DNA from 4 places in the Gemmobacter nanjingensis genome. Region 2 is predicted to be linked to each of the others. Evidence: riboswitches for the same ligand, from Rfam matches in the RefSeq annotation. Region 2 holds a riboswitch; each other region holds the start of a gene.
The links. Region 2 has a riboswitch for cobalamin ahead of IE126_RS02120 (energy-coupling factor ABC transporter permease). Riboswitches for the same ligand answer to the same signal wherever they lie in the genome.
Positions count from the first base shown of each region.

Region 1: it holds a riboswitch for cobalamin, as region 2 does, so the genes downstream of both, IE126_RS17640 (DUF1636 family protein) here and IE126_RS02120 (energy-coupling factor ABC transporter permease) in region 2, are expected to answer to the same signal.
Region 3: it holds a riboswitch for cobalamin, as region 2 does, so the genes downstream of both, IE126_RS09560 (TonB-dependent receptor plug domain-containing protein) here and IE126_RS02120 (energy-coupling factor ABC transporter permease) in region 2, are expected to answer to the same signal.
Region 4: it holds a riboswitch for cobalamin, as region 2 does, so the genes downstream of both, IE126_RS01245 (DUF1636 family protein) here and IE126_RS02120 (energy-coupling factor ABC transporter permease) in region 2, are expected to answer to the same signal.

Region 1 is NZ_BMYI01000012.1:128,261-136,089, forward strand. Features, by position in the region: gene IE126_RS17625 (FecCD family ABC transporter permease) at 1-982, opposite strand, end outside; gene IE126_RS17630 (ABC transporter substrate-binding protein) at 985-1,917, opposite strand; gene IE126_RS17635 (ABC transporter ATP-binding protein) at 1,936-2,712, opposite strand; gene IE126_RS17640 (DUF1636 family protein) at 2,709-3,077, opposite strand; cobalamin riboswitch at 3,111-3,325, opposite strand; gene IE126_RS17645 (winged helix-turn-helix domain-containing protein) at 3,430-3,795, shown strand; gene modA (molybdate ABC transporter substrate-binding protein) at 3,856-4,611, shown strand; gene modB (molybdate ABC transporter permease subunit) at 4,630-5,328, shown strand; gene modC (molybdenum ABC transporter ATP-binding protein) at 5,325-6,431, shown strand; gene IE126_RS17665 (response regulator) at 6,428-7,048, opposite strand; gene IE126_RS17670 (hybrid sensor histidine kinase/response regulator) at 7,088-7,829, opposite strand, start outside.
Region 2 is NZ_BMYI01000001.1:409,313-417,141, reverse strand. Features, by position in the region: gene IE126_RS02135 (sarcosine oxidase subunit alpha family protein) at 1-1,936, shown strand, start outside; gene IE126_RS02130 (sarcosine oxidase subunit gamma) at 1,929-2,495, shown strand; gene cobF (precorrin-6A synthase (deacetylating)) at 2,560-3,327, opposite strand; gene IE126_RS02120 (energy-coupling factor ABC transporter permease) at 3,379-4,056, opposite strand; cobalamin riboswitch at 4,093-4,310, opposite strand; gene xseA (exodeoxyribonuclease VII large subunit) at 4,422-6,023, shown strand; tRNA gene IE126_RS02110 (tRNA-Asn) at 6,281-6,355, opposite strand; gene IE126_RS02105 (MBL fold metallo-hydrolase) at 6,482-7,369, opposite strand; gene IE126_RS02100 (ATP-binding protein) at 7,419-7,829, shown strand, end outside.
Region 3 is NZ_BMYI01000004.1:117,753-125,581, forward strand. Features, by position in the region: gene IE126_RS09555 (ABC transporter substrate-binding protein) at 1-584, opposite strand, end outside; gene IE126_RS09560 (TonB-dependent receptor plug domain-containing protein) at 578-2,464, opposite strand; cobalamin riboswitch at 2,589-2,786, opposite strand; gene IE126_RS09565 (pyridoxal phosphate-dependent decarboxylase family protein) at 3,033-4,430, shown strand; gene IE126_RS09570 (hypothetical protein) at 4,427-4,855, opposite strand; gene IE126_RS09575 (AraC-like ligand-binding domain-containing protein) at 4,907-5,860, opposite strand; gene capB (caprolactamase subunit beta) at 6,168-7,829, shown strand, end outside.
Region 4 is NZ_BMYI01000001.1:238,599-246,427, reverse strand. Features, by position in the region: gene cobN (cobaltochelatase subunit CobN) at 1-2,230, opposite strand, end outside; gene cobW (cobalamin biosynthesis protein CobW) at 2,234-3,268, opposite strand; gene IE126_RS01245 (DUF1636 family protein) at 3,265-3,648, opposite strand; cobalamin riboswitch at 3,738-3,931, opposite strand; gene cobO (cob(I)yrinic acid a,c-diamide adenosyltransferase) at 4,075-4,713, shown strand; gene IE126_RS01235 (cobyric acid synthase) at 5,006-6,448, shown strand; gene IE126_RS01230 (CobW family GTP-binding protein) at 6,501-7,520, shown strand; gene IE126_RS01225 (DUF1345 domain-containing protein) at 7,524-7,829, shown strand, end outside.

The DNA.
Region 1 (7,829 bases), on a different contig from region 2:
TCACGACGCCAATGGGCAGATCTTCGGGCGCCAGCACCACCCGCGCCGCAGCGTCAGCCCCGATCAGGAACACCGCCCCCGCCAGTGCCGATCCGGGCAGCACGCAGGCATTGTCGCCCCCGACAAGCATCCGCACCAGATGCGGCATCATCAGCCCGACAAAGCCGATCAACCCGGAGAAGGCCACCATCACCCCGGTGATCAGCGCGGCGGCGACAAAGATCGCCAGCCGGAATCGCGTGACCTCGACCCCAAGGCTTACGGCGGTTTCGTCGCCAAGGCTCATCGCGTTCAGCACCGGCGCCCGCGACCAGAGCCACAGGCCCACCGGCAGCAATACCGCCAGCGGCCAGAGAAGATGCGACCATTGCGCAAGGCCCAGCCCGCCCAGCATCCAGAACACCACGGTATGCGTGGCGCGCGGGTCACCGAGGAAGATCAGGATATTGGCCCCGGCCATGATGATAAAGCTGACCGCAACCCCCGCCAGCACCAGCCGGTCCGCCGCCCCCGCGCCGGTCAGCGCCACAACGCCCAGCACCAGCGCCGTGGCCGCCAGCGCCCCGCCGAAGGCCATCAGCGGCACGGTCAGCAGGCCAAGGAACATGCCCGTGTGTAACAGAGCCGCAATCGCACCGAACGCGGCGCCCGAGGAAATGCCCAGCAAATGCGGATCGGCCAGCGGGTTGCGGGTAACGGCCTGAAGCGCCGCGCCCACCAGACCCAGCCCGCCGCCGACCAGAGCCGCCAGCAGCACGCGCGGCAGGCGGATCTGCCAGACGATATTCGCCTGCCCCACACCCCAGTCGGGCGTCACCAGCCCGGGCAGCAGCCGGTCGAGCAATACCCCCCAGACGGTGCCCGGCGCGATGGCGACCGATCCAACCGAAACCGCAAGGCTGACCGAAAGCGCCAGCCCCAGCAGCACGGCAAGGGCAAGGCCCGCCCGGCGCGGCAGGGCGCGACGCAGGGCGAGCCGCATCGTCACTGGCCCGCGAACCCGGCGACCAGCTTTTCGACCGCGCGGATATTGCGCGGCCCCGGCGTCGCCTCGACATATTCCAGCACGACGAAGCGATCATTCTTCACCGCGTCGATATCCGCGAAGGCCGGATTACCCTTCATGAAGGCGATCTTCTGTTCCGCCGTCACATCGCCGTAGTTCACGATCACCACGACCTGCGGATTGCGCGCCACCACCGGCTCCCACGCCACTTCGGCCCAGCTTTTGTCCAGATCATCCATGATGTTGACGCCGCCCGCCGCCTCGATCAGTGCGGTCGGCATGGCGTATTTGCCGGCAGTGAACGGCGCCTCTTCGCCCGAATCGTAAACAAAGACCCGCAGCGGATGGTCGTGGTCCACGCCCTTCGTCGCCTCGGCCAGCCGCGCCTTGTAACCTGCGACCAGCGCCTCTGCCCGATCCTCGACGCCGAATATGCGGCCAAGGTTCAGCATGTCCTGATACATGTCCTGCATCGTGCTGCGTGCTTTCGGCCCGATATGGATGCAGCTTTCGGTCAGTTCGTAGGTCTTGATGCCGAAAGGTTCCAGCGTTTCGGGCGTAACCTCGCCGCCGACCTTCATGCCATAATTCCAGCCCGCGAAGAAGAAATCAGCCTCCGCCGCAGCCAGAACTTCCTTGCTGGGGTATTTGGCCGAAAGCTCCGGCAATTCGGCGACGCCCTCGCGCATTTCGGGGTCCAGCGTCTTCCAGCCGGAAATGCCGGTATAGCCGACCATGTGGTCGCGCAGGCCGAGCACGAGCATCATTTCGGTCAGGTTCACATCATTGGAAATTGCGCGCGTGGGTGCGGCGTCGAAGGTCACATCACGGTCGCAGCTTTTGACGGTGACGGGGAAGGCAGCAGCCGCACTGGCAGACAGCAGCAGCGCCGCAAGGGCGAGACGGATCATCGGAAACTCCTGATCGGATCAGAGGTGAAAGGACAGGCGCGGGCCGGTGCCGCTGTGGTCGATCCGGCCCCGCACCTGAAAGGCGGTGTGCAGCAGATCCTCGTGCAGCACCTGATCGGGCGGACCATCCGCCAGCATACGGCCGCCATGCAGGATCAGCATGCGTTCGGCAAATTCCGCCGCCAGCGGCAGATCGTGCAGCGTGGTCACCACTGTCAGGCCGAGATCGCGCAGCAGCCGCAACAGATCAAGCTGGTGGCGGATGTCCAGATGGTTGGTCGGCTCGTCCAGCACCAGAATGCGCGGCTCTTGCGCAAGGGCACGGGCAACCATGACACGCTGCCTTTCACCCCCGGACAGGGTGCCGAAACTGCGGTCTGCGAAGGCTGTCAGGTCCAGCCGGGCCATGGCGGCGTCGATGATGGCGCAATCAGCCTCACCGGGCAGAGCGAGCCCGCTGCCCCAGCCCTTGCGATGCGGCAAGCGGCCCAAAGCCACGATCTGCCGCACACTCAGCACGAAATCGGTGGGTTGCTCCTGCACCACGGCAGCCACGATGCGCGCGGCCTCGGGCGCTGACATGAGCCACAGGTCGCGCCCTGTAACCGATACCGTGCCCCGCCGGGGCGGCTGGTGGCGATAGATCAGCCGCAGAAGCGAGGTCTTGCCCGCCCCGTTCGCGCCGCAGATCGCCATGATCTGCCCCTGCGGAACGGAAAAGCTGATATCGGTCAGGATGTCGGGCCGGTCCTTCGGACCCCAGCAGACCGAGCGGAACTCCAGCGCCGGGGTCATTGGATCGCCCCCGCCGCCGTGCGGATGACCGCAGCCGCAGGGCGCACGGTTCCGGCCACCAGCGCGTCGATATCCTGGCCATCTTCGACATCGCCAAACAGCCAGGTCTCGCCCGAGGCGACCCGCCAGGCCAGGGTGCAGGGCCGCTGGCAGCCTTCGACGCACAGCGTTCCCGACAGCTCGAACTCTGCCCCCACACCCGCCAGCGCCAGGGCGCCGCGCAGCTGGATCAACAGGTTCAGGCCGGGTCTGCATTCGCGCCCGACATGTGGGCAGGACTGGCAGACAAGCATCTGATGCGGCGCGGGGCGCGCGCCGGTTTCGGTGGAAAGCGCGGCCATCGGCCTGCGCGGGGATCTGTCCATACGATCTCCTTCCCGGGGCACCCCGCCCGGTGGTTGTTGCGGTTCTCGATGGCAGGTCTCCTGACTCGCGGGTCGCAGCTTGCCCCGCCTTCCCGGCCCCGCAGTTCGGGGTCCAGTGGCATTGGGGGTCGCTCGCCGCTTACAGTTGCGGGGGCAGTCACGGAATTGGCGCCTGATGGCTACACCGCACCGTGTTCCCTTTTCACCCAGCGTCGCATTTGCCGGGAACCATCGGCGGCCAGAAGCGCATGACTCGGCGCCGCCGTCAAGCCCGGGCACGACAAGCGGCGCACCCTTGCCTGTCGGCGCGCCGGCGGCGATGATTGCCCGAGACACCCGGAAAGGCCCGCCGATGACCAAGCTGAAGCTGCGCATCCTGTTCGACACCGCCATGCTTGGCCCCGGCAAGGCCGAGCTGTTGCAGCGCATTGGCGAGACCGGCTCGATCGCCGCAGCCGGGCGACAGATGCAGATGAGCTACAAGCGGGCGTGGTCGCTGGTGGAGGAAATGAACGCGGCCTTCCGTGAGCCGCTGGTCAGCAGTGCGCGGGGCGGGGCGGGCGGCGGCGGGGCGCAGGTGACAGAGACCGGGCAAGAGGTGCTGCGCCGCTACCTTGCGGTATTGGAGGCCGCCGAACAGGCGGGGGCGGCAGAGGTGACCGCGCTGGAGGCCTTGCTTGCCCCTGCGACCAAGGCGGATATGTCTGAAAAAAAATAACGCTTGCGTGACCGGGAGGTGCCTGCCAGATATGTTTTCCGAAACATATCGGAGTCTCCCATGTCCCGCCGTCTTGCCCTTACGCTTGCTTTCGCCCTCGCTGCCAGCCCTGCCGCCGCCGAGGAGGTCGTGGTCTTCGCCGCCGCGTCGATGAAGAACGCGCTGGATGACCTGGCCTCGCAGTGGCAGGCGGAAACCGGCAATCAGGTGGTGATCAGCTATGCGGGTTCGGGCAAGCTTGCGCAGCAGATCGTTGCCGGGGCGCCCGCCGACATCTTCGTGTCTGCCGCCCCGAACTGGATGGACGAGGTGCAGAACGCCGGGCTGGTCGTGGAGGGCACGCGCGAGGATCTGCTGGGCAATACGCTGGTGCTGATCGCGCATGGCAAGGATGCGGCGCCGGTTGAGATCGGGGCGGGCTTCGATCTGTCCGCGTTGCTGGGCGACGGGAAACTGGCGATGGCCATGGTCGATTCCGTGCCTGCCGGGCAATATGGCAAAGCCGCGCTGACGGCGCTGGGTCAGTGGGACAAGGTGGAACCCGCCGTCGCGCAATCCGACAACGTGCGCGCGGCGCTGGCACTGGTGTCCACCGGCGAGGCACCCTATGGCATCGTCTATGCCACCGATGCTGCCGCTGATGACAATGTGACCGTGGTCGGCACCTTCCCCGCCGACAGCTATCCGGCCATCGTCTATCCCGCTGCCCTCTTGACCGGGGCGGCAGATGCGGCGGACAAAGCCTTTTACGAGGCGCTTTCGGGCGAGGCAGCGCATGCGGCCTTCAGCGCGCAGGGCTTCGCGATCCTGAAGTAAGGGCCTGACCGGCGGCATATGACAGACTGGCTTTCCCCCGACGAATGGCGCGCCGTGGCGCTGTCACTGCGCGTCTCGCTCTGGGCCGTGGCCGCCAGCCTGCCCTTTGGCATTCTGACTGCCTATGCGCTGGCTCGGTGGGAATTTCGCGGCAAACAGGTGCTGAACGGCATCGTCCACCTGCCGCTGATCCTGCCGCCAGTGGTGACGGGCTATCTGCTGTTGCTGACCTTCGGGCGCAAGGGCGCGGTGGGCCAGATCCTCGACCAGTGGTTCGGCATCGTGCTGGCCTTCCGCTGGACCGGCGCGGCGCTGGCCGCCGCCGTGATGGCTTTCCCGCTGATGGTGCGGGCCATCCGGCTGGCGGTGGAGGCGGTGGACCCCAAGCTGGAACAGGCAGCAGGCACGCTGGGTGCCTCGCGCCCTTGGGTGTTCCTGACCGTGACGCTGCCGCTGATCCTGCCCGGCGTTCTGGCGGGCACGATCCTTGCCTTCGCCAAGGCGATGGGCGAATTCGGCGCCACCATCACCTTCGTGTCAAACATCCCCGGCCAGACGCAGACACTGCCTTCCGCCATCTATGCCTTTCTGCAAGTGCCCGGCGGAGAGAAGGAGGCCGCGCGTCTGGTGCTGGTGGCGGTGGGCATCGCCATGGCCGCGCTGATGCTGTCCGAATGGATCAGCCGGGCCGTCGCGCGCAGGATCGCCGGGACATGACGCTGTCGGTGAACCTGTCCCATCGCTTTGGCGACTTCACGCTGGATGTGGCGTTCGAAGCACCGCCGGGTGTGACGGTGTTGTTCGGACGTTCCGGCTCCGGCAAGACGACGGTGGTGAATGCTGTTGCGGGTCTCTTGCGCCCTGACCACGGTCGCATCATCGCAGGGGGCGAGGTCTTGCTGGATACCGAAACCCGCACCTTCCTGCCGCCACATCGGCGCAGGGTGGGGTATGTGTTTCAGGACGCCCGGCTGTTCCCGCATCTGACCGTGCGGCAGAACCTGCTATATGGCCGCTGGTTCGCGCACCGCCGGGGACCGGACAATTTCGCCCGCGTGGTCGATATGCTGGGGATCGGCCCCTTGCTCGCCCGGCGTCCCGCCGCGCTGTCAGGGGGCGAGAAAAGCCGTGTCGCCCTGGGCCGTGCCATCCTGTCGGAACCGCGCCTTCTGCTGATGGACGAGCCGCTTGCGGCGCTGGACGAGGCGCGCAAGGCCGAAATCCTGCCCTATCTGGAGCGGCTGCGGGATGAGTTGCATCTGCCCATCCTCTACGTCAGCCATTCCATGCCCGAGGTGGCGCGGCTGGCCACCACGCTGGTGCTGATCGAGGCGGGCCGCGTGGCCGCCGCAGGCCCGGCCACCGAACTCCTGTCCGACCCCGCTGCCGCACCTGCGCTGGGACTGCGCGAGGCCGGGGCGATCCTCTCCGCACGGCTGGCGGTGCCGGACGAGGACGGCCTCAGCCGTCTGGACTGTAGCGCAGGTCCGCTGTGGTTGCCGCGCGTGGCGGGCCGGGCGGGCGACAGTTTTCGCCTGCGCATCCTCGCACAGGATGTCATGCTGGCGACCATCCGCCCCGAAGGGATTTCGGCGCTGAACATCCTGCCAGCCGTTGTGCGGGAGGTCAGGCTGGGCGAAGGCCCGGGTGCGCTGGTGCAGCTGGAAGCGGGGGACGAGATGCTGCTGGCCCGGATCACCCGCCGCTCTGCCGCCGCACTGGAGCTGAAGCCCGGTCAGCAGATTCATGCTGTGCTGAAGGCGGTCTCTGTCGCGCAGGAAAACGTGGGCCATGGCAGACCCGGCGCGGACAGTCCCTAGTCCAGCATCATCGCCGAGGCGAGGATGACCGCATGCGTGCGGTTGCGTGCGTTCAGCTTGGCGCAGATCGACTTGACGTGCATCTTGACCGTCACCTCGCTGAGCCCCATGCGCAGGGCAATTTCCTTGTTCATCAGCCCGTCGCGCAGAAAGCCCAGAGTCTCGCGTTCGCGCGGCGTCAGATCGGGTTGCCAGGGCCGGGGGGCAACCGGATCGAAGCCTTCGGGCAGATAGATCTCGCCCCCCAGAATGCGGTGGATCGCGGCCGCCAGCTCCTGCGCCGGTGTGCTTTTGGGGATGAAACCGCTGGCCCCGCGCGCCAGCGCGGCAGTCACCATCTCGGGTTGCGCCTGACCGGAGAAAACCGCGAGGCGCCCGCCCGCATTTTCCGCAATCAGTGCCGCCACGGAATCCATGCCGTGAACGCCGGGCATCGAAAGATCCAGAAGCACCAGCGAAAAGCAGCCATGGCGGGCGATGGCCGTGCGGGCCGTCTCGAAGCTTTCGACGGCCACGACCTCGTCAAAGCCCTGCGCGCGCAAATGCGTGGCGACGAGATCCCGGATCAATTGGTGATCGTCGGCAATAAGCAGGCTCACGCGCGGCGTTTCAGCCAAGACAGCTCCTCCTGATTACTGCGCAGCAGTGTCGACCGCCTAATATCCGGCTGGCGGCTTGCCCGGTGGAGTATCTGCCTTTTGCGCGGTCTCCGCAAGCAAGGCCGTGACGAGTTGTCGCCTCAGACGCGCCCATTCGGCTGTCAGCCGCGCATGATGCACCGCCATGCGCCCGCCAGACCGCGCGGCGCCTTCGGCCTCGGTCAGTTGCGCGCAAATCCGCTTTGCCCCCAGCAGGGCACAGGCCCCGTTGAAGCGATGCGCGGCCTCTGCCAGACGGGCACCTTCGCCCACTGGCCCGTCCAGCAAGGTGAACAGCTGCCGGGCTTCAACATCAAGCTGATCCAGCGTGTCCCGGCAGGCTTCGGGCGTCAGGAAACCGCGCAGTTCTGACGCGATGCGGGGATCGAGTGTGGGCAGCGCACTTTCGGCCTCGGGGCCGACACCGGCCCGCAGGATATCGGTCAGCCGGGCAATGGTGATGGGTTTGACCAGAATTTCGGTCAGACCCGCCGCACGAATGCGGCGCAGGTCTTCCGGCAGGGCATGGGCGGTCACGGCGATGATGCGCGATGTGACCCCCATCGCCCGCATCTGGCTGGCCATGCTGAGCCCGTCCATGCCCGGCATGCTGACGTCGGTCAGGACCAGATCGAACTCGCCTTCGCGCACGGCCTGCAGGGCGGCTTCGCCACTCTCCGCCTCCTGCACGCGCTGGCCCAGATGTTCCAGCATCGCCCGTGCCACCGCGCGGTTGGTGGGATGGTCCTCGACCAGCAGG
Region 2 (7,829 bases):
CGCTGTCTTCACCAACAATGATGACGGGCTGCGCACGGCCTCTGACCTCAAGGCCAAGGGGATGGAGGTCCGCGTGATCGACGCCCGCAAGGGCGAAGAGGTGGTCGATACCGCCGGTCGTCTGGGGCTTTCCTCGGTCACTATCCACAGCGGCGGGCGGACCGAAACCTTCGCCTGCGAGGCGCTGGCGGTTTCGGGGGGCTGGAACCCCAACGTCAACATCGCTTCGCACCATCGCGGTCGCCCGGTCTGGAATGACACCATCGCGGCCTTCGTGCCGGGGCAGGGCGATATTCCGGGGCTGGAGGCGGCAGGCGCCGCCGCAGGCCGCTTCTCGACCCGCGCGGCGCTGGAAACCGGCGCAGCGGCGGCCGAAGGCGCGCTGGCCGATCTGGGCCGCAGCGCCCCCGCCCGTGATTTGCCGACGGCCGAGGACGGCCCCTATGCCATCACGCCGAAATGGTATGTCGGCGGTGGCAAGGGCCGGGCATGGATCGACCAGCAGAACGATGTGACGCTGAAAGATGTGAAGCTCGCGCATCAGGAAAACTACACCTCGGTCGAGCATCTGAAGCGCTATACCACGCTGGGCATGGCTACCGATCAGGGCAAGACCGGCAATGTGCTGGGCCTTGCGGTGATGGCGAGCCTCACCGGCAAGTCGATCCCGCAGACCGGGACCACGGTCTATCGCCCACCCTATACGCCGGTTGCCATGGGCACGCTGGCGGGCCGCTCTCGCGGGCAGGAGTTCAAGCCCAAGCGTCTGACCCCCAGCCACAAATGGGCCAGCGAACAGGGCGCGGTCTTTGTCGAGGTCGGCCAATGGCTGCGCGCGCAATGGCTGCCGCGTGCAGGCGAAACCCAATGGCGCGAAAGCGTGGACCGCGAGGTTCTGGCGACGCGCAAATCGGTTGGCATCTGCGACGTGACCACGCTCGGCAAGATCGACATTCAGGGCACCGATGCCGGGGCCTTCCTTGACAAGGTCTATGCCAATACCTTCAGCACGCTGGCCGTCGGCAAATGTCGCTATGGGCTGATGCTGCGCGAGGATGGCATCGTCTATGACGACGGCACCACGGCGCGGCTGGGGCAGAATGAATATGTGATGACCACCACCACCGCCAATGCGGTTCTAGTGTTCCGCAATCTCGAATATGCCCGGCAGTGCCTCTATCCCGACATGGATGTGCAGCTGATTTCCACCACCGAGGCCTGGGCGCAGTTCTCGGTCGCCGGGCCGAATGCGCGCAAGCTGCTGCAAAAGCTGGTGGATCAGGACATCTCGGATGCGGAACTGCCCTATATGGGGTGCCGCGAGATCACGGTTTGCGGCGGGCTGCGGGCGCGGATCTTCCGCATCAGCTTCTCCGGGGAACTGGCCTATGAAATCGCGGTGCCGACCCGTTATGGCGATGCGCTGATCCGTGAGCTGGTGGAACAGGGCCGCGAATTCGACGCCGTTGTCTATGGCACCGAGGCGCTCGGTGTCATGCGGGTCGAAAAGGGCCACGTCGCAGGGAACGAGCTGAACGGCCAGTCCACCGCGCTGAACATGGGTCTGGGCAAGATGGTGTCGAAGAAGAAAGACAGCATCGGCATGGTGCTGAGCCAGCGCGAGGGCATGAATGACCCGAACGGCTATCGTCTGGTTGGTGTGAAACCCGTCGATCCGGCACAGAAGCTGACCGCTGGCAGCCATTTCCTTGAGAAAGGCGCGGCGCCGGTGATTGCCAATGATCTGGGCTGGCTCACCTCGGTGGTCTATTCACCGCATCTGGGCTGTTCCATCGCGCTTGGCTACCTGAAGAAGGGTGACGAGCGGCGCGGCCAGCGCCTGCGCTCGGCCAACCTGCTGGCGGGGGCCGAGGTCGAGGTCGAAATCGTGAGCCCGCATTTCTTTGACCCGGAAGGAGAGCGTCTCCGTGGCTGAGCATCGTCTGAAACCCCTCTGCCCGCTGGGGGGCACCAGCCCGGCGCGGGCCAGCATCGGCCCGGTCACGCTGACCGAGGTTGTTGATGTGGCGCTGGCCTCCGTCTCGGCCCGCCTGGGGCGCACGGCGGAAGTGGCGGCGTCTGCTGCTGCGGCCGGCATCCCGCTGCCCGGTCCGGGCCGGTTCGAGGCCCGCGCGCCTTTCGCGGCTTTCTGGCTGTCGCCCGACAGCTGGATGGTCGAGGCACCCTTTGCCACGCATGAAGACAGCCGCGCGGCGCTGCTGCCGGTGTTCGGTGATGCGGCCTCGATAACCGAACAGACCGACGCCTGGGTGCGGATCGACGTCACCGGCGAAGGGCTGCCCGCGCTGTTCGAGCGGCTGTGCAACGTCGATCTGGCCACCGCGCAGGAAGGTGCCGCGACCCGCACCATTCTGGAGCATATGGGCGTCTATGTGGTGAAGCGGGGCGCCGCGCAGGTCAGCGTGATCGGGGCGCGCTCTTCGGCCGCCGCCCTGTGGCACGCGCTGGACACCGCCGCGCATTCGGTGTTCTGAACGGCTTCGCGGCCCCTCCGGGGGCCGCGCGCAAATCTTTTGAGGAAAAGATTTGCAAATTTCTTCAGGAAGAAATTTGCGCCTGGCCCCGGCGGCGCAGCAGGTAAATATCCATGATCCAGCCATGTGCGGCGCGGGCCTCGGCGCGGGCGGCAATGATGCGTGGGCCAGCGTCAATCAGCGGGCCATGGTCGGTAATCTGAAGGCGCATGCCGGCATAACCCGCCCACCAGATCTGTATGCCTTCCGGTGGCAGGCTCTGGAATGAACATTCGCCGTCCAGCATCACCACACAGGTATCGACGCCAGCCGGAAAGCCGGTTTCGCGCAATTGGCGCCCGGTGGTGATGGTGACGGGGCCGTCGATCTCGTTCAGCGGGATGGCATGGGCGGCAGTCAGCGCCTGGATTGAGGTAATGCCGGGGATGACCTCGATGTCCGGGCGCGGGTTCAGCCGGGTGGCGATGCGCAGGGTGCTGTCGTAAAGCGAGGGGTCACCCCAGACCAGCAGCGCGACGCGCGTCGCGCCGGGGTGGGCCGCGATACTCTCCACCCAGCGGGCGGCGATGGCATCATGCCAGTCTTCGACCCTTTGGCGGTAATCGGCAGTTGCGGCGTCTCGCGTCGGATAGTCGAATTCGGCAATGCGGGTCGCGGGGTTTTCCAGCACCTCGGCGAGGATCTCGCGCCGGAGGTCGGCCAGATCGGCCTTCGCGCTGCCCTTGCGCGGCAAGAGGATCAGATCAGCACGGTTCAGCGCGCGGATGGCTTGGCGCGTCAGGTGGTCGGGATTGCCGCTGCCAATTCCGACGAGGCTGAGGTGAAGGGTCATGGTCGCTCGGTCAAAGAGGCCGCCGCCCGGCTTTGGGCGGCGGCAGAAAGATCAGGCGGCGGCGTGCAGGCGTTGGGTCACAAGGCCGGAACCCGCAAGGCCCTTGATGGCCTTGGCGGCTGCCAGAACAGCCAGATCCACCAGCGGTTCCACCGCGACGACCAGCATGTAGGCGGCCCCGAAGGTCGAGACCTGCGCCATGGCCTCGGCGCTGAAGCCCATGCCGTAGAAAGCCCAGAAGGCGACCCAGGCGACGATGCCCGCCTGATAGGCGGTCGACAGCGCCAGCGCCTGCCCGTAGCGCAGATCGACATAGGCGGTGCCGGGGGCGATGACGCGCCGCGCCAGTGCCTGAAGGCCGAACAGTGGCACCAGCAGGGTGGTGACGTTCATCCCGTATTGCGGCAGGTCGAAGGGGGCGAAGAACATCCCCTGGATCAGCAGGCCAAGCGCCAGCCCGATGGCCGCCGGAGCGGCGCCGAACAGCAGGAACAGGGTCGAGCCAAGGATGAGATGCACCTCGGATACGCCGACGGGCACATGGGGAAGCACCTCGAAGAAGGTGAAGGTGGCGGCGGTGGCCAGCACGCTGCGCGCCAGCAGTGACACGGCGCCCTGTTCGCGGATCGCGGCAAAGGCGGTTTTCAGCGTGTAAAGCCCGGCGGTGGCGGCGGTGGCGGCACCAAGCATCAGCTTGGCCCCGGAAACGAGGCCCGGTTCGATATGCATGATCTGTCTCCTCTGGCCGTCACACCCGACGGCCGTGGTTTCGGTTCATGCAAGGCCGGTCTCCTGGCTTGCGGGTCGTGGCGCGTCCCGGCCTTCCCGGTGCCTTTGGGGCACCAGTGGCGGATGGGGGCGCTCTCCGCTCACAGTCGCGGGGGCGGCCGGGGCTTCGGGCGCCTGACTGGGTTCGCCCTTCCCCGTTCCCGATTGAGTCCGGTGCTTGGCACCTGATGGACACCTTGCCGCCTCGTTCTGTGGCGAAAGGGCGCTTGCGTCAAGCGGGCTTTGCGACGGTCTGGTGCGCTTTGCGACGGGCGGGCGGGGCCGGGGCGGTTGCGGGCCGCGCGGGCTTGGGGCAAAACGGTGTCATGGACCTGTTCGAAGACCCCCAGCCCCAGCAGGGCAACCAGCCCGAATATACCGTGTCGGAGCTTTCCGGCGCAGTGAAACGCATGATTGAAGGCGAATTCGGCCTTGTCCGCGTGCGGGGCGAGATCGGGCGAGTCTCGCGCCCGTCCTCGGGGCATATGTATTTCGACCTGAAGGATGACCGTTCGGTCATTGCCGCCGTCTCCTGGAAGGGGCAGGTGGCACGGATGCAGGTGCGCCCTGAAGAGGGGATGGAGGTCGTGGCCACCGGCCGGATGACCACCTTTCCGGGCCAGTCGAAATACCAGCTGATTGTCGAGGATGTGGCCCCCGCAGGGGCCGGTGCCCTGATGGCCATGCTGGAAAAGCGCCGCGCCGCCTTGCAGGCCGAGGGGCTGTTTGACCCCGCGCGCAAAAAGCCTGTCCCTTATCTGCCCGGCGTGATCGGGGTGGTCACATCGCCCTCGGGTGCGGTGATCCGCGACATCCTGCACCGGCTGCGCGACCGCTTTCCCCGCCATGTCCTGATCTGGCCGGTGGCGGTCCAGGGGGAGAAATGCGCAGCCGAGGTGGCGGCGGCCATTCTTGGCTTCAACGCGATCGAACCCGGCGGCCCAGTGCCGCGGCCCGATCTGCTGATCGTGGCGCGGGGCGGTGGCTCTCTGGAGGATCTGTGGGGATTCAACGAGGAAATCGTGGTGCGGGCGGCGGCGGCCAGCCGCATTCCGCTGATTTCCGCCGTGGGGCACGAAACCGACACCACGCTGATCGACTTCGCGGCTGACCGCCGGGCGCCAACGCCGACCGCCGCCGCCGAGATGGCGGTGCCGGTGCGGCTGGACCTGCTCGCCGCGGTCGATGGCTTCGGGGCGCGTCTCAGCCGGGCGATGGCGCAGGGGGCCGAGCGGCGGCGGGTGCGGTTGTCCGATCTGGGCCGGGCGCTGCCCCGGCTCGACATGCTGCTGGGCGGGCCGGGCCAGCGATTCGACGCGGCGGTGCAACGGCTGGGCGGCGCGTTGGGGCTGATGGTCACCCGCAAGCGTGGCGCCTACGAGGCGCGTGCCGGGCGCCTGCGTCCCGAGGCGCTGCGCGCCCTGATCGCGGGCCGGGCCGAGCGGCTGCAGGTGCTGACCGCCCGCGCGGATACGGGAATGGAGCGGCGGCAGGAGCGCAGCCATGCGGGCCTCGATAAATGGGCCTCACGGCTCGCGCCCGCGCTGGCGCGTCTGCTGTCCGGAGCCAAAACCCAGATTGCCCGCGACCGGGATCGTCTGGGCGTTCTGGCAAGCCGACTGGAAACCGCACCTGCACAACGGTTGGCCCGCGCCACAGAACGGCTGGACGGGCTGGAGCGGATGCGGAAGACGCTGGGCTATCAGGCGACACTGGCGCGGGGCTATGCCGTCGTACGGGCCGGAGGCGCCGTCATCACCAGTGCCGAACTTGCCCGCGAGGCCGCCGCGCTGGAGATCGAGTTCCGCGACGGCCGCGTCACGACCGGCCCCGGCACCTCCGTGGCGCCATCCGCCGAAGGCCCCCTGCGCACCCCCCGCAAGCCCCGTCCCCGCGAGGAGGGGCCGGATCAGGGCAGCCTGTTCTGACGCACAGCTCGCCGGACTGCCCCGGCAACCCCGTGGGCCGATGGGCGCAGGGAGTCCTCCGGGGCATCTTGCGCGAGGGGCCGGAGGCTGGAGGCGCGTACAGCCGCATCGGACGGCGCAGATGATGTGATCGCGCCCGACGGCACCAATCCTGCTGGCCTGGCACCGCAGGCCCTTAAGCCTAACTTCCGCAGCCTTCAGAACCACAAAAGCCTCCTTGCGGGGGCTTTGTATGTAGCTGAAATCCTAGGGATTTTTGGCTCCGGCGGTAGGGATCGAACCTACGACCAATTGATTAACAGTCAACTGCTCTACCGCTGAGCTACGCCGGAACACGAGGCGGTGTATAGCTTCGGGTTTCGGGGGTCGCAAGAGGGGTATTGCAGAAAAATGACGGGGTTGGAGCAGAAAGTTTTCCAGGGCCGATGTGTGGCGTTCTCGGATGGGTCAGGCGCTGGTCAGGAGCGGGTGAAGGTCGCGGAATGCAGCGTGGGCCGGTCGGCTGTGATCTGCTTTCTGTGAGACAGATCAATGAGATGGGCCAGAAGGTTGCGGCGGGCTGCGGGCTGGAGGGCGGGGGATACGTCGCTGTAGACCCGTGCCGTCAGCGCATCGAGACCCGCGGGACCCTGGGTCAGGGCCTCCAGAATGGCGGTTTCGCGGGCGCGGCGATGGGTGGTCAGTTCGGAAAGGCGCGCGGCGGGGGTCTCGACGGGCAGGCCATGCGCCGACAGAAACCGCCGCCAGGGCCGCGCGGCCAGACGGTCGAGCGAGGCCATGTAATCGGTCATATCGCCTTCGGGGGGCGAGACCAGTGAGGGCGCCCAGCCCATGACGTGATCGCCCGTGAACAGAAGCCCGTCCAGCGCGAAGGCCAGATGGCCCGCCATATGGCCCGGCGTATGCAGAACCTCCAGCTGCCAGTCTCCACCCGGGATGAAGTCACCATCCGCCAGTTGCACGTCGGGGGTAAAGCCGGTGTCGATGCCCTCGCCGCCGCCCAATCCGGTGATTCCCGCCATGCGGGGCGACAGGCCGGTGCCAGCCGGGCCGAATCCCAGCACCGGGGCGCCTGTCGCCTCGGCCAGCGGCCGCGCCAGCGGCGAATGGTCAAGGTGCGGATGGGTCACGAGGATATGGCTGACCCGCTCGCCGGGGGCGAGGGCGGCCAGAATCGCCGTCAGATGTTCGGGCAGGGCGGGGCCGGGGTCGATCACCGCCACCGCGCCCTCACCGATAATGTAGGTATTGGTTCCCCAATGCGTCATGGGCGAGGGGTTGGGGGCCAGCACCATCCTGACCCCGGCCTCGGGGCGGATTACCTCGCCGGGTGTCCATGGCTGCATTGTCGCTCTCCTCTTTCGCGGGGCGCGGGCTGCGGCTAGGCTGGGCGGCATGAGCTTTCGCCTGAAATCCATCCTGCCCCGTGGCCTTTACGGCCGCACGCTGCTGATCCTGATCGTGCCCATCGTCACGATCCAGCTTGTCGTGTCCATAGCCTTCATCCAGCGGCATTTCGAACGGGTGACTTTGCAGATGACCGGCGGGATCGCCGTGGAGCTGCGTCTGGTGCTGGACCGGATGGCCGCAGGTGACCGGGTCGGGGCCGAAATGGTGGCGTCGGAACTGGGGTTTGGTCTGGGTCCGGCGGCACCGCCGCTGGAGGGGCTGCGCTACGATGCGCTGGATCTTTCCGGGCGCGTGGTGGCCGAAACCCTGCGTGATGAGGTGCCGGGGTTTCTGGGCGCCGATCTGACGCGCGAAAGCGGCCGCGTGATCGCAGATTTCGCCACGCCTGACGGGCCG
Region 3 (7,829 bases), on a different contig from region 2:
TCCTCGGCCAGATGGTGATAGCCCGCGCGTTCGATGATCTCGCCCGCAAGGCTCCGGCTGCCCGAGGCATAGCCGTTGGCCGCGAAGGTCGCGGCGGTTGGGCGCTGCGACGGGGCCGGTGGCAGCCGCGCGAGACGGGCATCGAACGCCTCCAGCATGGCCTGCGCCGCCGCCTCACGGCCCAGAGCGCGGCCCATCTCGATCATGCCCTGCCGCACCTCCGCGATGGAACTCGCAGGCGGGAAGGTGACCACGCGGATACCCAGCCTTTCCAGCATCGATACCGTGGCACGCGCCGTATAGGCTCCGGCCAGAACCAGATCGGGCTTCATCAGGTAAACCTCCTCGGCCTGACCCTGATTGGCCGGATAGGCCATGGCCGCCTCGACCATGGTGGAGGAGCGCGGGTCCTGCGCCAGATCGGAGACGGAAATCAACTGCCCCGGCGCGGCCAGGAGGATAGCAAGCTGATCGGTACAGAGATTGATCGAGACGACGCGCCGGGGGGCGTCCGGCGCGGCGAACCCCGGCCCGGTGCTTACCGGACCGGCCAGCAGCAAAAGCAGCGCAAGCTGCCTTACCATTTCGCCTCCAGCCCCAGCCATGCGGTGCGACCTGGCGTTGCATAACCCCAGGTTTCCACATTCTTGCGGTCAAAGAGGTTGGTGACGCGCCCGGTCAGCTGCACGCTGTCGGTCAGATCATAGCGCGCGGCGACATTCACGGTGGTCCAGACCGGGGTCTTGCGGGTTGCAAAGGCGCCCCAGTATTCGGTGCTGTAATTCCCCGCCGCATAGCGGATGTCCGCCGTAACCGAACCGCGGCCGCCAAAGGTCTGCCAGGTGCCTGACAGGCCAAGCTCGTGCCGGGGGCGCAGGATCTCGACCGAGCCGTCGGGGTTCTTTGCGTCCAGATAGGTGTAGTTCATCCCCAGAGACAGCGTGTCGGTGGCTTGCAGGCGACCGCTGAGCTCGATCCCCTGACGCGGGCTTTTGCCCGACTGGTTGACATAGGTCGCCCGGCCCGAGCCATCGGGTGCCGCGCCATAGGCATAGGTGATCTCGTCTTCCAGCTTCTCGTTGAAATAGGTGATGTCGATCAGGCCGCGACCGCCCAGAACCTCGGTCTCGATCCCCAGATCGAAGCCGGTGTTGCGTTCGGGTGCCAGACGGGGATTGCCCAGCGTGTAGCTGTCATCGGCATAAAGTTCGTAATAGGACGGGTTGACCGAGGCGCGGCCCGCCGAGGCATGGACGCGCAGCCCGGTATCCGGCACGCGCCACGACAGGCCGATGTTCCAGCTGGTGAAATCCTCGAAGGTCTTGTTGTTGTCGCGCCGGATGCCAGCCTGGATGTCCAGCCCGTTGTCAAGAAAACCGCGATATTCCAGCGCGACCGAGGTCATGCCGCGCTTGTAACCCGGCGCCGCCGAGGATTCATCATCCTCCTTTTCCGCAAGCAGGTTCAGCAGGTGCGACGCATCTTCCACCGCCTGTCCGTCCAGCGCGTAGCTGAGCCGGTATTTCAGCTTCCCGGTCTCACTCCGCGTGGTCGGGCCGCCGTTGAAGCTCTGCCTGAACAGCGTGTTCTGCCATTCCAGCCGATGGGTCATCCGGCCATCCAGCATCGAAAATTCCGCCCACAAAGCGCCGGTCTGTTCATCGCGGTTGCTGTAGGGCGCCGGGTCATCCACGACGTAGCTGTCGGCATCGGTCGCGGCCCAGTTTTCGGAATCATAGTCGTAGCGCTCTTTCGAGCGGCGCAGGGTGAAGCCCAGCGTCAGATCCTCGGTCGCCTGCCAGTCGCCCGACAGGTTCAGGGTGCGGCGGCGGATACCGTCCTTCTCGCCGCCATCGCCGGACTGGTCATAGCCCTTGTCATCACGATCCGAGAGGCTCAGCTTGAGCCCGCCGCGCGCACTGCGCTGCGACAGGAAGGCCGAGGCGGCAGTGCCGTTGCCGAACTCGATCCGGCCGCCGTAATGCGTGCCCTCATCGCCCTTTTTGGTGATGATGTTGATCACCCCCGTCGAGGCATTGGAGCCGTAAGAAGCCGATTGCGGGCCGCGCAGCACCTCGATCCGGTCGATATCGGCGGCTTCCAGCCCGGTGAAGACATATTCATCGGACCCGGCACTGGCCTCGATCCCGTCGATCAGCACAAGCGTATGGCTGGCCTCGCCGCCCCGGATACGCACCTGCGTATAGGTGCTGCCCGAGCCGGTCACGGAAACCCCTGGCAGCGCGCGCAGGGCATCCTGCACCGTCGCGATGCCGCGATCCGCGATTTCGGCGCCATCCAGCACGGTGACCGACCGGCCATAGGCATTGGCGGCAATGCCGGTCAGGCCGCCGGAAATGATGATCTCATCCATTTCGGTGACCTCCTGCGCCACGGCAGCGCCCGGCACCAGAAGGCAGGTGGTGGCCAGAAGACCAAGATACGACACGCGTTTGGAACCCATGTTCCGTTCTCCCAATCGCGGGCAAATGCCCGACAGACCCGATGTGTCGCGGAAAGGGTTCCGCAGACAGTGCTTGCTGTCACCGCTGCGGTTAAGGCCGCTTCCATGGCGCCCCTCGCGCCCGGAAAGGGTGATCCTCCAAGCAGGTCTCCTGGCTCGCGGGTCGTAGCGTTGCCGGCCTTCCCGGGGCTTTGCCGCCCCAGTGGCATGATCGACGTCGCTCACCGCTGACAGTTGCGGGGGCAGCTACGGCCAGAACGCAGGCGTTCCTCCGTATTCCCTTTTCATCCGGCGGGCCGGAACTTGGTCCTGCGATCTAGGGTCCGGGGGCTGCGCGAGTCAAGGCCGCGCCGCAGCGCGGCGGGTGGATCGCATTCCGCTGTGGCACCATGCACGCACCCAGCCTGCTTGACGGGACCGGGCCAAGCAGCAAAGCTTTGCCCACCCGGGGGAGGAGCGCAGATGACCACGCCGCAGGATGCGGGCTGAACGATCCGGAAAGCCCAGCCCCACAGGCACAATGCGGTAAGCTCTGCGCCATCCCCGAAGCCACGACCAAGGAGCCCCGATGAACTGGACCGATTTCGCCCGCTGGGGCGCCCGTATCGCCGATTGGGGCGCACACTATCATCAGGGTCTGCGCGAGCGCCCGGTCCGCGCCGGCACCCGTCCCGGCGAAGTGGCCGCCGCCCTGCCCGCCTGTCCGCCGGAAACGCCCGAGGCGATGGAGGCAATCTTCGCCGATTTCGAACAGATCGTGATGCCCGGTATGACGCACTGGCAGCACCCGCGCTTCTTCGCCTATTTCCCCGCCAATGCCACGCCGCCTTCGATGCTGGCCGAGTTTCTCGCCAACACCGTCGCCGCGCAATGCATGCTGTGGCAGACCTCGCCCGCCGCGACCGAGATGGAGACGGTGATGATGGACTGGCTGCGTCAGTCGGTTGGTCTGCCAGAGGGATTCAAGGGGGTCATTCAGGACAGCGCCTCGTCCGCCACGCTCGCCGCTGTGCTGACGATGCGGGAGCGCGCACTGGATTGGGCCGGCAATGAACAGGGCCTGAGCAGCCAGCCGCGCCTGCGGGTCTATTGTTCGGGCGAGGTGCATACCTCCATCGACCGGGCGATCTGGATTTCCGGCATCGGGGCCGCGAACCTCGTCCGCATCCCGACGCAAGGCCCGCGGCGCAGCATGGACCCGGCGGCGCTGGATGCCGCCATCCGTGCCGATCTGGCGGCGGGGTTGCACCCCTGCGGGGTGATCGCCTGCACCGGAGGCACCGGAACCGGCGCCTGCGACGACATTGCGGCGACGCTTGCCGTGGCGAAGGCGCACGGGCTTTACACCCATGTCGATGCAGCCTGGGCAGGCGCCGCGATGATCTGCCCGGAGTTCCGCGAGTTGTGGACCGGCATAGAAGGCGCCGATTCCATCGTGTTCAATCCGCATAAATGGCTGGGCGTGCAATTCGACTGCGCGGCGCATTTCCTGCGCGACCCCGAGCCGCTGGTGCGGACGCTGGCGATCCGGCCGGAATACCTCAAGACCCATGGCGCGGACGGGATCGTCAATTATTCGGAATGGTCGATTCCGCTGGGCCGCCGCTTCCGTGCGCTGAAACTCTGGTTCGTGCTGCGGCATTACGGGCTGGAAGGGCTGCGCACCCGCATCCGCAACCATGTGCGCTGGTCGCAGGCGCTGGCAGACAGGCTGCGCGCCGATCCGCGGTTCGAGATCATGACCGAGCCGGTCCTGTCACTGTTCACCTTCCGGCTGAAAGGCGCGGATGAGGCGGCGCAGCAGGCCTTCATCAACCGGATCAACGATGATGGCCGCATCTACATCACGCAGACGCGGGTGCAGGATGGGCTGGTGATCCGCTTTCAGGTCGGCCAGTTCGACGCGACCGAGGCCGATGTGGCCACGGCCTTCGAGGTGATCACCGCACTGGCCGGGAACGGTTAACTCCGTTCCAGAAGGCCCCGGATCAGAAACATCTCCGCCTCGTGGATGCAGCCCATCTGCTCCCATTCCGCATCGGTCTGGGTGGCCAGCCGCCATGTCAGCAGCGTCACCACGCATTTGTCGGCGCCGATCTTCAGCACGTCACCGGGGATCACCCGCGACATGTTGCGAAACTGCATGGCCTCTTTCGACGGGCCGACGTCGTAATCTACCTGAAACCGTGCCGGATCAGCGTTCAGCCGGACCCAGGTTTCCTTGCCCGAAAAGACCGAGGTGCCTACAAACAGCCCCGGCTCCGCCTCGCGCCGGTTGGCGCTGCCCCAGGCCCACTGGCCCTGCGCTATCCCGTCGGACATGATGGCAAAGGCCACCTCTGCCGGGCGGTTCACCACGATGCTGCTGGTGTGACAATGATGATCCTGCATGGCGCCCCCTCCTGTTCGCGGGGTCAGGCTGCGCAGCACCCGGCCCGCCTGTCAAGCATCGCCAGCCTGCCTGCGCCAGTCGGTCGGGGTCAGGCCGAACAACGCCTTGAACAGCCGCGAGAACTGCGCCTGATCGGAGAAGCCGAAGCGATAGGCAATCTCGGCCATCGGCAGATGCCGCGAGGCGCCGATCACATCCCGCGCCGCGATCAGCCGTTCCTCGCGGATGAATTGCGAGACGGTCTTGTTGGTATCGCTGAACAGTTCGTGCAGATAGCGTTTGGAGATGCCGCAGGCATCGGCCACATATTCCGGTGACAGGGCGGTGTTTGACAGGTTCTGCCGGATGACATGCTCTGCCCGCCGCAGATGACCCGCCCGCACGGCGGTGCGCACGCCCGCCTCGCCATCTTCGGTATTGCCCTCCAGCGCCAGCGCCAGCACCTCGACCGTCTGCCGCCCCAGAATGGCCGCCGCCCGCGCCTCGGTTTCCGGCAGTACCTGCAGCTGCCCCATCATCGCCGAAAACAGCGCGGGCAGGCCACTGCCCGCGTCTATGATGCGCGCGCAGAACCGATCCGGGTCGCGCAGCTTTTCCGCCAGCATGCGCTTCGAGATTTTCAGCACCGTCAGTTCGTTCGCAGCGCCATAGGAGAACCGATAGGGTTCGTCCCCGCGTTCCAGGATAAACCCGCCGGGATCACAGCGCACCTGACGGCCAAGCTGATGAAACTCCACCGGGCTGCGGCGCGGAATGGTGACCAGATATTCCTCCTCCCGCGTATGCGAGATGTGGTCGGGCAGGCGTTCGTATTGCAGGGGTTCCGTGCAAAGCCGCGACAGGGACACCTGCCCCATCTCGCGCCGCTCCAGCGTGCCGGTGAAGCTGCGCGCATCCCGATAGGTCAGATGCAGCGGAAAATAGGTCTCGGCAATGACACGGTTCCAGTGCACCGCCCGCTGCGCGGGGGCCGTCAGGGCCGTGCTGTGGGCAATGATGTCCATGGCGATCTCCCCCGGAGGGCCTGCAAGAATCGCTAACCACGAACGCCCTTCCGTTCAAGAAAATTTCGCGGCGACGCGCCCGGCCTGCACGGAATGACAAAGGGTCATGCGCAGGGCGTCAAGGCCCTGCCCATCCCTGCGCCGGTTTGCAAATGATCCCGCGCCGGTCTGCAAGATCGTGGCCGCGTCCCGCGTCATCCTGTCTGCCATCTTGAGAGGCCGGCGAGCGGCCCGGAAACAGGGAGAAGGACAACCGCGCCCCCGGCGTGCCTGTTTTCGTGGCTGCTTCCCAACGGGAAGGACCGACATGACCAAACGCAACGTGGACCCGATCACCCTTTCGGTGGTGCGCGGTGTGCTGGAAACCACCCAGCGCGAAATGACCCTGACGCTGGAACAGACGGCGCGCAGCTCTGTCTTCAACCTCGCGCATGATTATTCGACGGCGCTGTTCAACCACACGCCCGAGATGATCCTGCAAGGACAGGACATCCCGATCCACCTCGGCTCGCTGATCCCCGCGATGAAATCGGTGGCGAAGTTCTTCGAGGGCGAGATCCACGAGGGTGACCTGATCCTGCACAACGATCCGGCCTATGGCGGTTCGCATATCATCGACACCTGCATGTATTACCCGGTGTTCTATGAAGGTGAGCTGGTATTCTGGACCGTCTGCAAGGGCCACCTGACCGATATCGGTGGCCCGGTTCCGGCGGGCTACAACCCCAATGCGACCGAGATCTTCGCCGAAGGCCTGCGCATCCCGCCGGTGAAACTGTGGGACAAGGGCAAGCCGCGCCATGACGTGATGAACCTGCTCCTGACCAACATGCGCGCACGCCGCGACCAGGAGGGCGACTTCAACGCGCTGATCGGCGCCTGTCAGGTGGGCGCGCGCAACCTCATCAACCTGATGAAGAAATACGGCAAAGACGTGGTGCAGGACTGCATCGCCGAACTGCTCGACATGGCCGAGGCGCATATGCGCAAGCTGATCGCGGGCGTGCCCGACGGCACCTATACCGGCACCGCGATCCTTGAGGATGCCGGTCACGGCTTCGGCGATTTCGACATCACCGCCACCGTCACCATCAAGGGCGATGCCTGTCATATCGAGATCGCCTCGCCGCCGCAGGTGCCCTATTTCATCAACAGCTACGAAGGGAACAGCCATTCCGGCGTTTATCTCGGGCTGATGATGTTTGCCCAACTGCCGCCACCCTATAACGAGGGGCTCTATCGCTGTGTCACCACCGACATGGGGCCGAAGGGCACGCTGTGCAACGCAAAATCCCCTGCTCCGCACATGAACTGCACCACCACGCCGATGGAAACCCTGACCGACGCCGTGCGGCTTGCCTTTGAACAGGCAGCGCCCGCCAAGGTCTCGGCCTCTTGGGGCCATGCCAATGGCTGCAACATCGCAGGCTGGGACAAGCGCCATGACGAGGAATATGTGACCATGGTGCTGGCCTCGATCATCTCGGGCGCGGGAGCCACGGCCGCACAGGATGGCTGGCATGCCTGCGGCCCGGAATGCTGCTTCGGCGCGCTGACCAGCGGCGACATCGAGATGCTGGAACACAGCTACCCGATCATCATTCACCGCTATGGGCTGATGGAAGATTCGGGCGGCGCGGGAAAGAACCGCGGCGGCTCCGGCACCTGCTGGGAGGTGGAGCCGATGGACACGCCCATGACGCTCGTCACCTTCGGCGAAGGCCGCCGCATCCCCGCCATGGGTGCCGCCGGCGCGAAATCGGCGCTGATCCAGCCCAAGGTTGGACGGCTGGAGGTCACACGCAACGGGCAGACCCGGATCATCACCGAAAACGTGATTGAGACGATCCAGCCCGGCGAACGCGCCGCCAACAAGAACCCCGGCGGCGGCGGTTACGGCAACCCGTTCGAACGCGACATCCAGAAGGTGGTCGAAGACGTGCGCAACGGCCTCGTCAGCCTCGAAGGC
Region 4 (7,829 bases), 170 kb from region 2:
CCTGCAAATGCCGCCGGATCAGCTCTTCCGCCAGTTTCACTCCCTGCGCATGGGCGGCGCGGCTGGGTACGGCGCGCGGATCGACGGCATAAAGGTTGCGCCCGGTCGGCAGCACGTCCAGCCGTCCCCGCGCCGGGGACCCCGATGGCCCCGGCGCCACATGCCGCGCGTCCAGCGCCGTCAGCAGCCCCCCGGCCTCGCCCTCAGCCGTGCCATAGACATGCAGCCCCTCGCCATACTGGCTTTCCTTCACGTCGCAGACGAAACGGTCAATGCGCACCATCGCCTCGGCAGCCGAGGCATCGGGGGCAAGGCCCAGATCGGCCTCGACGCCCGCCGCCTGCGCCTCGGCCCGCAGATCGGCCACCAGCCGGTCGCGGCGCGCGGGGTCCAGCCCGTCGGCGGTGGAATATTCGTCCAGCAGCCGCTCCAGCCGCAACAGCGCGGGGGGCGTGCCCGCCTGCATCAGCGGCGGCGGCATATGGCCCAAGGTGACCGCACCGATGCGGCGCTTGGCCTGCGCCGCCTCGCCGGGATCATTGACGATGAACGGGTAGATCACCGGCAGATCGCCCACCAGCGCCTCGGGCCAGCAGGCATCGGATTGCGCCACCGCCTTGCCGGGCAGCCATTCCAGCGTGCCGTGCGCGCCGACATGGATCAGCGCATGAAGCCCCTGCGCCCGCAGCCACAGGTAGAAGGCCACATAACCATGGCAGGGCACGCGGCCAGTGTCGTGATATTCGCCATCACGCAATGCCGCCGTGCCGCGTTCCGGTTGCAGCGCCACCAGCGCCGCGCCCCGACGCAGCGCCCGGAAGCGGAAGAACTGGCCCTCGCAAGCCGGGTCATCCTCGGGGGCGCCCCATGTGGCGTGCAGGGCCGTTTGCAGCGGCGCGGGCAGGGCAGCCAGCGCGGCGCGATAATCCGCCAGCGGCCAGTCGAGCATTTCGGCCTGAAGCGCGCGGCCCAGATCCGTGCCGGGCGTCACCGCGTAGCCCGCGCTGCGGAGCGTTTCCACAATCGCCTCTGCCGAAGCCAGCGCATCCAGACCAACGGCATGGGCAAGGTTCCAGCCCTTGCCGGGATAGGTGGACAGCACCAGCGCCAACCGCCGTTCCGCCGCAGGCGTGGCGCCCAGCCGATAGCGCGCTGCAACCTTGTCGATCACCGCTGCCACGCGGCCCTCGTCAGCGCGATGCACGAAGCGCGAGAATTGCAGGTCAGGGTCGCGGGGGCTGGGTTGCTTGAAGCTGACCACCCCGGCGAAGATCCGGCCATCGACCTCGGGCAACACGACATGCATGGCCAGATCGGCGGGCGACAGCCCGCGTTCTGCGGCCGCCCAATCCTTGCGCCGCGCGGTCGACAGCGCCACCTGCCAGACCGGACAGCCAGTGGCATCCAGCGGCGAATGACCAGCCTCGCCCCTGGCGGAAAAGGCGGTGGCATTGATCACCGCCACCGGCTGCGCGGCGTGCAGCGCCTCGGCGACCAACGCGGCATGCGGGCCTTTCAGCGAGGGGGCGAACAGGCCGAAAGCCCGGAAACCCCGCGCCCGTGCCGCACGGATCAGCACATCCACCGGGTCGGTATCGGCGGCGGTCAGGTAAGACCGATAGAAGGTGACGGCGATCAGCGGCGCTTCACTTTCGGGCGAGGCAATGACGCCCCGGTCAGGGCAATACCAGCCACTATCGGGCAGGGTCTTGGCCCCGGCCACCGGCGCCATGTAAAGCCCCGCCGCCAGCGCCAGTTGCGCCAGCGCCGCCAGCGCTGCCACCGCGCCGCCCGCGTCACACAGCACAGCCAGACGGCGCAACGTGCCGCTGGGCAGGGTAGAAAGGTCGTCCAGCCGCGCATCCGGCCGCCCGTCGGCGGGCAGCACCGCCAGCGCGATGCCCTTGCGTCGGCACAGATCCTGCACCGAGGCGAGGCCATAGGGCCAGTAGCTTTCACCGCCGATCAGCCGGACCAGAATGCCCTTCGCCCCGGACAGCGTCGCCTCGACATAGGTATCGACCGACACCGGATGGCGCAGCGCCACCAGATTGACCAGCCGCAGCGAAGGCACATCGCCCGCCGCTTTCGCCCGCTGCCATCCTGCCGCGAAAGCGCCAAGGTCGCTGTCGGAAAACGACAGAACCACCAGATCCGCCGGGCTTTGCCCCGGATCGAACGGCGTGTCGGTCTCCTCCAGCCCGTGACTTTCGCGGAAGACGACGTGCAAGGCTCAGCCCTCCAGCACGGTGCGGATGGCGGCTTCGTTCACCTTGTCATGCTCGGCGATGACCACCAGACGGGTCGCACGCGGTGTGTCGCCCCAGGGGCGGTCATATTGTGTCCGTACCCGCGCGCCCACGGCCTGCACCAGCATCCGCATCGGCTTGCCCGCTACGGCGACATAGCCCTTCACGCGCAGGATGTCCTGTTCGCGGGCCAGCCGGATGATCGCGGCTTGCAGCGCCTCAGGGTCCGCCACCTCGCCCAGTTCGATCACCACCGTGTCGAAATCATCATGTTCATGGTCGTCATGGCCATCGTGATGGCTGGGCCGGGCGGCAAGGTCGTCTTCGGCCGCCGCATTCAGGCCCAGTACGACACGCGGGTCCACCACACCTTCCGAAACGGGCAGGATCGGCAGCTTGCGCGGCGCCTCGGCCTCGATCACCCCGCGCGCGGCGGCCAGACCGGCCTCGCCCGCGAGGTCGGCCTTGGTCAGCAACACCAGATCGGCGCAGGCGATCTGATCCTCGAACACCTCGGACAGCGGGGTTTCGTGGTCAAGACTGTCATCGGCGGCGCGCTGCGCCTCCACCGCTGCGACATCGGAGGCGAAACGCCCCGCCGCCACCGCCTCGGCATCGGCCAGCGCCACCACGCCATCCACCGTGATGCGCGAGCGGATCGCGGGCCAGTCGAAGGCTTTCAGCAGCGGTTTCGGCAGCGCGAGGCCCGAGGTTTCGATCAGGATATGATCGGGGCGCTGCGGCATCGCCATCAGCGCCTCGATCGTCGGAATGAAATCCTCGGCCACGGTGCAGCAGATGCAACCATTCGCGAGTTCCACGATATTCTCCACCGGGCAATTCGCATCGGCGCAGGATTTCAGGATCTCGCCATCCACCCCCACGGTGCCGAATTCATTGACCAGAACGGCCAGCCGCTTGCCCTGTGGGTTCTGCATCAGATGCCGGATCAGCGTGGTCTTGCCCGAACCCAGAAAGCCGGTGATCACAGTGACGGGGACTTTGGTCAGATCGGTCATTCGGCGGCTTCCTGTGTTGCGTCAGAGTGGAATGGGGGGATGCGGGCAAGGCATTGCTTGCGGAACACCTCGGGCCGCTCGCGCCAGGGCACAACTCCGTCAGCGGTTCCGGCAAAGCGCGTGGCGCCGTCCAGAATGGCAGCGACATGGGTATCAGGGTCCAGCCGGCCATAGACATAGGTCCATTTGCCGGGGGCAGAGAGCGCGACCGCACAGCCGTTGGAACAGGCCGACAGGCATTCGACCCCGACGATGCGCACGCCTTCCGGCGCGCCTGCTTGCGCCAGCGCCTCGTGCAGCACGGCACCGGGGCGCGGCGCGGCGGGGTCCACCCCCTCGCGCCGGCAGGTCAGACAGACATGGAGCGTGGTCTGCGCCATCGGATCATCCCTTCCTTGGCAAAAGGGATGCAGGCGCGGAAGGGGTGACAGGCAGTCACCTCTGCCGGTCGCGGAACACCCCGTCCGCCCGTCAAAACAGATCGCTGGCAGGTCTCCCGGCTTGCGGAGTGGATTTCTCCCCGACCCCGACCTTCCCGGCTGTTTGCCAGTGGTATGGGGTCTCTCCGGTCACGGTCGCGGGGGCGGCTGCGCTTGGCCCTTGAGCCTGTCGCATTCCCTTTTCACCTGCCTCGCGGCAGGAACCAGCATGGCCCGCTTGTGCCACATCCCCCGGCGAAGTCAAGCGCGGCCCGCGCCGCTTCGGCGGGCAGGCGCGACATGGCGCGCGCCGCGCGCGGGCCGTCGCTTCGCGGCTTCCGATGGACAAGGGCCACCGCTATGCTGCCCCGCGAACAGGAGGATACGATGCAAGACACTGCCCCGCAGACCGAAGTTCCGGCCGAGGATCTGGCCCGCCATGCCGCCAAGATGGCGAAGAAGAAAGCCGCCCGTGACAAGATCATGGCGACGAAAGAAGGCGAAAAGGGGCTGCTCATTGTCCATACCGGCGCGGGCAAGGGCAAAAGCTCCAGCGGGTTCGGCATGATCCTGCGCTGTATCGCCCATGACATGCCCTGCGCCGTGGTGCAGTTCATCAAGGGCGCCTGGGATACGGGCGAGCGGCGGCTGATCGAAGAGAATTTCGCGGGTCTCTGCCAGTTTCACGCCATGGGCGAGGGCTTCACCTGGGAAACCCAGGACCGCGCCCGTGACATCGCCATGGCGCGCAAGGGCTGGGAGAAGGCGAAAGAGCTGATCCGCGACCCGGAGATCCGCTTCGTGCTGCTGGACGAAATCAATATCGCGCTGCGCTATGATTATCTGCCGCTGGACGAGGTTCTGGACTTCCTGCGCGACGAGAAGCCGCCGATGACCCATGTCTGCCTCACGGGCCGCAACGCCAGGGAAGAGCTGATCGAACTGGCCGATCTGGTGACCGAGATGGCGCTGGTGAAGCATCCGTTCCGCTCGGGGATCAAGGGCCAGAAGGGCGTCGAGTTCTGACCGGCCGGGGAGGGGGCTCTGCCCCCGTCGCTGCGCGACTCCCCCGGGATATTTAAGGCCAAGATGAAAGCAACGAGATGTTAACCGAATCGCGGCAGGTTGAAGGGGCGGAACAGGGAGGGATCCCGATGGCCGTCCAAGGTGAAAGCGCCGCGTCTCTGCCGTGGAAACGGCCCGGGATGCGGCGCCCAAATCGGGCTGGGTGCCATTTCATCTTGGCCTTAAATATCCCGGGGGTGAGGCCCGCAGGGCCGAGGGGGCAGCGCCCCCATCCTGTCCAGGGAGAGGCGCGATGACGGCGCTGATGATCCAGGGGGCGGGGTCCAATGTCGGCAAGTCGATGCTGGTCGCGGGGCTTTGCCGGGCAGCGCGGCGACGCGGTTTGAAGGTGGCGCCCTTCAAGCCGCAGAACATGTCGAACAACGCCGCCGTTACATCTGATGGGGGCGAGATCGGGCGGGCGCAGGCGCTTCAGGCTCTGGCCTGCGGGCTGGAGCCGGTGGTGGATATGAACCCGGTGCTGCTGAAGCCGGAAAGCGAGACCGGCGCGCAGGTGGTGGTGCAGGGGCGGCGGCTGACCACGACGCGGGCGGCGGATTATCCGGCGCTGAAGCCACGTCTGATGGGGGCGGTGCAGGAAAGCTTTGCCCGGTTGCGGGCAGCGCATGATCTGGTGATCGTCGAGGGGGCGGGCAGCCCCGCCGAGGTCAACCTGCGCGCGGGCGATATCGCCAATATGGGTTTCGCGCGGGCGGCGGATGTGCCGGTGGTATTGGCCGGGGACATCGACCGGGGTGGAGTGATCGCGCAGATGATCGGCACGCAGGCGGTGCTTGACCCGGAGGATGCTGCGATGATCGTGGGGTTCCTCATCAACAAGTTCCGGGGCGATGTGCGCCTGTTCGATGGCGGTTACCGGCTGATCGCGGATCGCACCGGCTGGCGTGGGTTCGGAGTGTTGCCGTGGTTTGGCGATGCCGCGCGGCTGCCCGCCGAGGATGCGCTGGACCTGCCACGCGCGCGCGGCGATGGCGCGCTGCATGTGGTCTGCCTCGCGCTGTCGCGGATCGCCAATTTCGATGATCTGGACCCGCTGGCGCAGGAGCCTGCCGTGCGGCTGACGCTGCTGCCCACCGGGCAGCCCATTCCGGGCGACGCCGATCTGGTGATCCTTCCGGGCAGCAAATCGACGCGCGGCGATCTGGCCTTCCTGCGCGCGCAGGGGTGGGACATTGATCTTGCCGCCCATGTGCGGCGCGGCGGGCATGTGCTGGGCATTTGCGGCGGGTATCAGATGCTGGGCCATGTGGTGCGTGATCCCGAGGGGATCGAGGGACCGGCGGGCGAAACGCCGGGGTTGGGGCTGCTGGACATTGAGACGGTGATGACCCCGGACAAGCGGCTGACCCGCACCCGCGCCACCCATGCCGCCACCGGCCTCGATGTCGAGGGGTATGAAATCCATATCGGGCGCAGCGACGGCCCGGCCCGTACCCGGCCGTTCGCCTTTGTCGAGGGCGCCCCCGAAGGCGCGGTCTCGGCTGATGGCCGCATCATTGGCAGCTATCTGCACGGGCTGTTCCGGGCCGATGCCTTCCGCGCGGCCTTCCTGCGGGGCCTCGGGGCCACATCGGCGCTGGGCTATGAGGCCACAGTCGAGGCGACGCTGGACGCGCTCGCCGATCACATGGAGGCGTATCTGGACGTGCCGGGTCTGCTCGCGCTGGCGCGCTGACTTGCGCGCAAGGGGCGGTGCGGCTACCGATGGGCGGGAACAGGAGACCCGCATGACCGACCGCATCCCCGTCACCATCCTCACCGGCTTTCTGGGCGCCGGAAAGACCACGCTGCTGAACCGGCTGATGACCGAGCCGGGCTTTGGCGATACTGCGGTCATCGTCAATGAATTCGGCGCGGTGGATGTGGATGGCGGGCTGATGGAGGGCGTGGGCGACCGCGCCTTTGCCTCCTCCACCGGCTGTATATGCTGCACGGTCTCGGGCGATGTGCGGCTGACGCTGCTGCGCCTCAAGGATGAGGCGGACAGCGGCAAGGGCCCCGCCTTCAGCCGCGTGGTGATCGAAACGACCGGCCTCGCCGATCCTGCGCCGGTCATGCAGACCTTCATGACCCATGACATCATGCTGGACAATTTCGTGCTGAACGGCGTGGTGACGGTGGTCGATGCCGCCAATGCGACCGAGGCGCTGGACCGATATGACGAGGCGCGGCGGCAGGTGGGCGTCGCCGATCTGCTGGTGATCTCGAAAACCGATCTGGCGGACCCGGCGCCGGTGGTTGAGCGTCTGACCGCGCTCGCCCCAAATGCCGGGGTGGTGACCGCCGCCGATCTGACTGCCGAACGGCTGTTTTCGATTGCCGCCTACGATATGGCGGGCAAGCCGCCGGTGGTGGCGGAGTGGTTGCGGTTCGCCAGCACCGGCCACCATCATCACCATCACAGTGCCAACCACCATGGCGGCAGCGTCACCGCCTTCTGCTTCATGGCCGATCAGCCGATCGAGGCGAGCGTGATGCAGATGGCAATCGGCGCGTTGCAATCGACCTATGGCCCTGATCTTCTGCGTCTCAAGGGGCTGGTGGAATTGCAGGAACTGCCGGGACGTCCCACGGTCTTCCATGCCGTGCAGCATATCCTCAGCCCGCCGCGCAGCCTGCCCGGATGGCCCGAGGGGATGGCGGGATCGCGGCTGGTGATCATTGCCGCCGGGCCGGGGCGCAACCAGTTGCCCGCGATGATGGCCAGCTTCCTGCCCGAGATGCGGCAGGTTGGCGAGGGTTGGTAGCCGATGTTCGCCCGCCACCGCCGCTTTGTCCTTGCCTTGATGCTTGGCGTGGCGCTGGGCGGTGCGGGCTGGCTCTGGGGGCTGAGTGCCGCACGCGCCGTGCTGCTGGCGGCCGACAGCGCCTTTCTGGTCTATCTTGGGCTTGTAGGCCTGTTTCTGCGCGGCATGTCGCCCGAGGATCTGCGCCGCCATTCCGAACTGTCGGACGAGGGGGTGCCGCTGATCGCGGCGCTGGCGCTGGGCTCGGTCGGGCTGAGCCTTGGCGCCATCGCGCTGGCGATGAATCACGGTGGCCCGGTGGAAGTGGCG